Regions from separate parts of the Arthrobacter oryzae genome, predicted to be linked through region 2. Evidence: riboswitches for the same ligand, from Rfam matches in the RefSeq annotation. Region 2 holds a riboswitch; the other holds the start of a gene.
The links. A riboswitch is a leader RNA that binds a small molecule or an ion and turns the genes downstream of it on or off. The one in region 2 is predicted to bind glycine.

Region 1 (3,437 bases), 750 kb from region 2:
ACCAGAAATGCTCCACGAGCCACCCGCCGAAGATGGGCCCGAGCGCGGCGCCGCCGGAGAAGCCAGCCGCCCAGATGGCGATGGCAAGCCGGCGCCGGTTGGGATCCGGAAAGATGTTCCGGATCAGGGACAAAGTGGAAGGCATCAGCATCGCGCCGAAAAATCCGAGGGCGGCGCGCCCTGTGATCAGCCACTCCGCGCTCGGGGCAAATGCCGTGGCGGCGGACACCGCGGCGAACCCGAAGCTGCCGATCAACAGGAGCCGCCGGCGTCCGATCCTGTCGCCGAAACTTCCCATGGCAACCAGGAGGCCAGCCAGGACCAGGGGGTACGCGTCAACGATCCACAGCAGCTGAACGCCGGTTGGCTCGAGGCTGCCGGCGATGGCGGGCAGGGCAAATGTCAGTGCGGTGTTGTCTACGGCGACCAACAAAACCGGGAACATCAGCAACGCCAGTGCAAGCCAATCCTGTCCGCGTTTCGGTGTGTGGAGACTGCTGCCGGGAACAGGGCGGCCTGCTGCAGCGGAGCTCCGCGTGAAAGTCGGGGTGACCGGCGTCGAAGGTGCTGATGTGTTTCCCATGACAATAACTATACCGTCCGGACGGTACAGTTAAGAAACCGGCCCACCAACCGGGCATGATAGGAGCCATGGCCAGAAAACCCGTTGCGCGCGAAGCTGTGCTGGACGCCTTTGAATCCCTCCTGATCGAAGTGGGCGAACGTGCCGCCACGCTGGACGCCGTTGCCCGGCGCGCCGGCGTTTCCAAAGGCGGGCTGCTGTACCACTTCCCGAACAAGGAGGCTTTGATTTCGGCGTTGCTGGAACGGATGGACCTGCTCGTTGCGGGAGATCTGGACGTGATGGCAAAAGCTCCGGAAGGGGCTGCGGCCTACTTCATACGGTCCTCGCTCTGGGCGGGAACCCCGCTGGACCGCGCGTTTGTTGCTGCCACGCGGCTCGCCGAGGTGGCCCACGCGGAAACGATGCACCGGTTCGCGGCAGTCCAGCGGAGCTGGCTGGAGCTTTTGGCCGGCGACGTCGGGCCGGCCATGGCCAAGGCTGTCCTCTATATGGGTGACGGCCTGTACTACAACGCCATGCTGGCCAGCGGCCCCGGTGCCGCCCCGCCGGAAATGAGCGGCGACGTCGACAGCCTCCTGGCCGCCGTCGAGCGGCTCCGCGGCTGACGTCCGTCATGCGGCGCCGGGCTGGACGGCAGAGTTTGCAGACTGGACCGCCGCGTAGGACAATTGCAGCTGTGACTGTTGTCACCGCTAACTAAATATGCCTTTGATCTGCGGCGGGAGAGTTCTGCAAGTAGGTACAAGCAGGCGCCGTAGGAGCAAACCCTCCCCAGGAATCTCTCAGGCCCATGTACCGCCGCGGCAAGGCAACTCTGGAAAGCAGCAGGCTGTCCGCTGGGACGTGCCTGCTCACCGACGGTGCAAGCGGAGCCATGCGTAAGCTGGTCCCCGCGGAAACTCTCAGGTCCAATACAGAGCGGGGAGGAACCCGAACCACTGCGGCGCATCCGGCGCTGCCATTAGTAATGGAGTTCCTTCGTGACGGTTAGTTCAGTCTCCACCACCTTTGTCGACCGGCATATTGGCGCCCGCCGCCAGGCCGATATCGACACCATGCTCAAGTCTGTCGGTTACGACAGTGTCGATTCGCTGGTTGATACGGCAGTCCCCAACGACATCCGCCAGGACGTTGCCCTCCGCCTTCAGGACGCCCTCAGCGAGGTTGAAGTCCTCGGGGAGCTGCGCAAGCTGGCTGCCAAGAACAAGACGGCTGTGCAGATGATCGGCCAGGGCTACTACGACACCGTGACCCCGCCGGTGATCCGCCGTAACGTCCTGGAATCCCCGGCCTGGTACACCGCCTACACCCCGTACCAGCCGGAAATCTCCCAGGGCCGTCTCGAGGCGCTCCTGAACTTCCAGACCATGGTCCAGGACCTCGTGGGGCTGCCCATCGCCAACGCCTCCCTGCTGGACGAAGCCACCGCTGTGGCCGAAGCGGTGTTGATGATGCGCCGCGCCAACAAGAACAAGACCGCCCACGACGGCAAAACCGTCCTCGACGCCGATGTGCTGCCCCAGACCATCGCCATCGTCAAGGGCCGCGCCGAGGCACTCGGCTTCGAAGTTGAGGTTGCGGACCTGTCCCAGGGACTTCCCGACGGCATCATCAACGGCATCGTGCTGCAGCAGCCGGGCGTTTCCGGCCGCGTGTTCGACCACTCCGCGGTCATCGCCGCCGCCAAGGAACGCGGCGCGCTGGTCACCGTCGCGGCTGACCTGCTCTCGCTGACCCTCATCACGCCTCCGGGCGAGCAGGGTGCGGACATCGCCGTCGGCTCCACCCAGCGCCTGGGTGTGCCGCTGTTCTTCGGCGGTCCGCACGCCGCCTACATGGCCGTCCAGAAGGGCCTCGAGCGCTCCATGCCTGGCCGCCTGGTGGGTGTGTCCAAGGACAACGCGGGAACTCCGGCCTACCGCCTGGCACTCCAGACCCGCGAGCAGCACATCCGCCGCGAAAAGGCCACGTCCAACATCTGCACCGCGCAGGCACTGCTGGCCATCGTCTCCTCCATGTACGCCGTCTACCACGGCCCCGACGGCCTGAAGGCCATCGCCGAGACCGTCCACAACCACGCCCGCACCCTGGCAGCGTCCCTGCAGGGTGCCGGCCTCGAAGTCCTGCACGGCAGCTTCTTCGACACCGTCACTGTCCGCGTTCCGGGCAAGGCCGTTGAAATCGTTGCGGCTGCGGAGGCCAAGGGCATCAACCTGCGCGGCATCGACGCCGACACGGTGGGCATCTCCACTGACGAAACCACGACGCCGGAAATCGTCGCCGCCGTCGCCGCCGTCTTCGGCGCCGAGGTTGCCGACACCGACGCCGACGCAGGCTTCGCCCTTGACGCCGCCGTCGAACGTTCCTCGGACTACCTGCAGCACCCGGTCTTCAACACGCACCGCTCCGAAACCCAGCTGCTGCGCTATATCCGCAAGCTCTCGGACCGTGACCTCGCGCTGGACCGCACCATGATCCCGCTGGGTTCCTGCACCATGAAGCTGAACGCCACGGCCGAGATGGAAGCCATCTCCTGGCCGGAGTTCGCCTCCATCCACCCCTTCGCACCGGACTCCCAGACCGAGGGCTGGCGTGAACTGATCGAAGGCCTGGAAGCGGACCTCGCCGAGATCACCGGCTACGACCAGGTCTCCATCCAGCCCAACGCCGGCTCCCAGGGCGAGCTCGCGGGCCTCCTGGCGATCCGTGGCTACCACCTGTCCCGTGGCGATGACCAGCGCAACGTCTGCCTGATCCCCGCCTCCGCGCACGGCACCAACGCTGCGTCGGCCGTGCTGGCCGGCATGAAGGTGGTTGTGGTGGCCACCGCTGCCGACGGCACGATCGACCA
Region 2 (3,437 bases):
CCGCCTTGCCGCTGACCACGGCGTGAAGGTGGCCCTCGAGCTGCACCCGCAGAACATCGTGTTCAACACCGCTGACGTCCGCAAGCTCATCGAGCTTACTGGCGCCACGCACGTTGGCGTTGAGCTGGATGCCTCGCACCTGTTCTGGCAGCAGATGGATCCGGTCGCAGTGGTCCGGGAGCTCGGCCCGCTGGTGTTCCAGGCAGCTGCCAAGGACGTCCGCGTCAACACGGGGAACGCCGCGCTCTATGGCGTGCTGGACAACAGCTTCCGCCGGCTCGCGCCCGAGGAAAGCCGCACCAACCTCGGCGGCGACGAGTGGGCCAACGAATGGCCTAAGAACTCCGCGTGGGACTTCGTCGCGCTGGGCCGCGGGCACGACACTGCCTACTGGACCGAGTTCCTCCGCGCCCTGTACGAGGTGGACCCCAACATGCTGGTCAACATCGAGCACGAGGACGTTTCGCTGGGCCGGATCGAAGGTCTCCAGGTGGCGGCCAAGGTGCTGCGCGACGCCGACGCGGCGCTTACCTCCTCGCTGCACCTCACGTCCTAGGACCGCCAGGTTCCGGCCGGCGGCCGCCCCGAATGCGGGGCAGCCGCCGGCCGATGGCATACTTCTTGGTGACTGGAACCTGGGGGGGCACGTGAAGATCGCGCTGTACATCATTTGGGCGCTGTTTGTTGCCGGCGTGATTTTTTCGATTGTCCATCTTTCGCGGAAGACCAAGCGCCGCGAACAACTCACTGCCAGCTGGCCGAGGGTCCAGGCGACCGTCACCGGGAGCGTGGCCGGCTGGACCAACGGCGGAGGCGGCGGCAGCCGCAGCCGGCGTTTCTACCCCACCTACCAGTTCGCGGATCCCCGCGGGACGCTGTTCGCCGGCGAATCCGAGGTGTCGTACGCCAGCCAGCCGGATCCGGGGTCTTCGGTGGAAGTGATGTATAACCCCATCAATCCCAACCAGTCGTTCCAGGTGTCGTCCCAGGACAGTACGGTGATCGGCTGCCTCATCCCGTGCTTCGCGGCGATTGCAGCGGGGTCATTCTTGTTCATCAGCATCCTCCCGCTGAGCTGAGCATGGAGTCCATAGAAGCGCTGTTCGTGGGGGTACCCGCGATGTTCCTGGTGGTGGGGGTGCTCATCACGGGGTTCTCCCTGGCGGGCTCATTCCGGCGGCGGTACGCACAACGCGGCTGGGTGCCGGTTCAGGCCACAGTGACCGGGAACCTGCACGGGAAAGACGGTCCCGCCAGCAATGGCCAGCACCGCTTTGCCCCGTCCTACGAGTTCCCGGACTCCCACGGCCGGCGGTGGCTTGGCCAGTCAGACATCTACGGTGCGGACCAGGAAATCATCGGCACCCGGATCCCGGTGCTCTACAACCCGGCGAACCCCGCTGAATCGACGCGCCCCGTCTTTGTCGTCTCGAAGGGCAGCCTCTCGGTGGGCCTTATCCTCGCCGCCTTCGGAGCCGGCGGAACGGCGATGTTCACCGCAGTGTTCCTCTAGCCGGGGCCTGGCTCGCCCCGACGCCGTTCCCGGCCCTTTCGTGGCCGGGAATGATCCACACGAAGTGACTCTGTTGCATGTTGTCCGCCGGACGGGATAATGTGTGAGCCGTGTCACCGACAGGTGGCACACGCTTTTGATCTGCGGCGGGAGAGTCCTGCCGGTACGTTCAGCAGGCGCCGTAGGAGCAAATCCTCCCCAGGAATCTCTCAGGCCCACGTACCGCCGCGGCGAGGCAACTCTGGAAAGTAGTCCGGTCTCCGGGCTCACCGACGGTGCAAGCGGCACTCTGTAACAGCAGGGTCCGCGGAAACTCTCAGGTCAGATACAGAGCGGGGAGGAACCCGAATCATCGTGGCACCCTGTGCCACCTGAAATATGGAGTTCCTCGTGACCGTTCAGTTGTTCCCCAAAACCCCCGCCCCGCTGCGCCCGGGCACCTAAGGACCCCGGCTATGGCTGTTGGTGTCTTTGATCTTTTTTCCATCGGAATCGGACCGTCGAGTTCGCATACGGTGGGTCCGATGCGTGCTGCCGCGGTGTTCGCCGAGGAGTTGAAGGCGTCCGGTGACCTGGACCGGGTGGCGTCGCTGCGGGTGGACCTGTACGGCTCGCTGGCTGCGACCGGGCACGGGCACGGGACGATGACGGCCATCCTGCTGGGGTTGGAGGGCTACCATCCGGAGAAGATCCTGCCGGCGGAGGTGGAGGAGCGGCTGGCGGCGATCGCGGAGACCGGGGAACTGCAGCTGGCCGGCGCCGGTGACGGGCAGGGTGTGGCGTTGCCGTACGGGGTGAAGGACATGGTGCTGCGGCCGTTGACGATCCTGCCGCGGCACACGAACGGGATGACGTTCACGGTCACTGACGGTGCCGGGGAGGTCCTGCACCAGGCGACGTTCTTCTCGGTGGGCGGCGGGTTTATTGTTCGTGAGGGCGAGGAGGACGCGGCCCGGCAGGAGCTGGAGGAGTCCAAGAAGGAGCTGCCGCTGCCGTTCCGGACCGCTGCGGAGTTGCTGGGCCGGTGCCAGTCCAAGGGCCTGTCCATCGGGGAGATCATGTTCGTCAACGAACGCGCGTCCCGGTCCGAGGAGGAGATCCGCGAGGGGCTGCTGCACATCTACTCCGTGATGGAGGAGTGCGTCGCGGTGTCGCTGAAGCGTGAGGGGCTGCTGCCGGGCGGGTTGAAGGTCCGCCGTCGGGCCCCGGACTGGCACGAACGGCTGATGAAGGAGACCCGGGACCAGGATCCCCAGGATCCGGAGTACCGGGATCCGAAGTACTGGCAGGAATGGGTCAACTTGATCGCCCTGGCGGTGAACGAGGAGAACGCCTCGGGTGGCCGGGTGGTCACCGCGCCGACGAACGGGGCGGCCGGGATCATCCCGGCGGTGCTGTATTACGCCCTGCATTTCGCGCCGGGCATGGACAAGGCGACGCAGGCGGACCGCGAGGACGTGGTGGTGAAGTTCCTGCTGGCCGCCGCCGCCATTGGTGTGCTCTACAAGGAGCAGGCGTCGATTTCGGGTGCCGAGGTGGGTTGCCAGGGCGAGGTGGGCTCGGCGTCCTCGATGGCCGCTGCCGGTCTGGCCGAGGTGATGGGCGGGACGCCGCAGCAGGTGGAGAACGCGGCGGAGATCGCGATGGAACACAACCTGGGGCTGACGTGTGATCCGATCGGCGGTCTGGTGCAGATCCCCTGCATCGAGCGGAACGCGATCGCGGCCGCGAAGGCCATCAATGCCGCGAAGATGGCGCTCTGGGGTGACGGGACGCACCGGGTGTCCCTGGACGAGGTGATCGTGACCATGCGTGAGACCGGCAAGGACATGTCCTCCAAATACAAGGAAACGGCCATGGGCGGCCTCGCCGTCAACGTCGTCGAATGCTGAGCCGAATGTTGAAGGAAAGAGAACTATGACAC

Region 1: it holds a riboswitch for glycine, as region 2 does, so the genes downstream of both, gcvP (aminomethyl-transferring glycine dehydrogenase) here and Q8Z05_RS08345 (L-serine ammonia-lyase) in region 2, are expected to answer to the same signal.

Annotation. Positions count from the first base shown of each region.
Region 1 covers NZ_CP132204.1:2,555,175-2,558,611, forward strand. The annotation lists gene Q8Z05_RS11780 (MFS transporter) at 1-583, opposite strand, end outside; gene Q8Z05_RS11785 (TetR/AcrR family transcriptional regulator) at 652-1,191, shown strand; glycine riboswitch at 1,296-1,394, shown strand; glycine riboswitch at 1,396-1,513, shown strand; gene gcvP (aminomethyl-transferring glycine dehydrogenase) at 1,567-3,437, shown strand, end outside.
Region 2 covers NZ_CP132204.1:1,805,260-1,808,696, forward strand. The annotation lists gene Q8Z05_RS08330 (sugar phosphate isomerase/epimerase family protein) at 1-556, shown strand, start outside; gene Q8Z05_RS08335 (DUF3592 domain-containing protein) at 648-1,079, shown strand; gene Q8Z05_RS08340 (DUF3592 domain-containing protein) at 1,082-1,513, shown strand; glycine riboswitch at 1,651-1,748, shown strand; gene Q8Z05_RS08345 (L-serine ammonia-lyase) at 1,969-3,405, shown strand; gene lipA (lipoyl synthase) at 3,431-3,437, shown strand, end outside.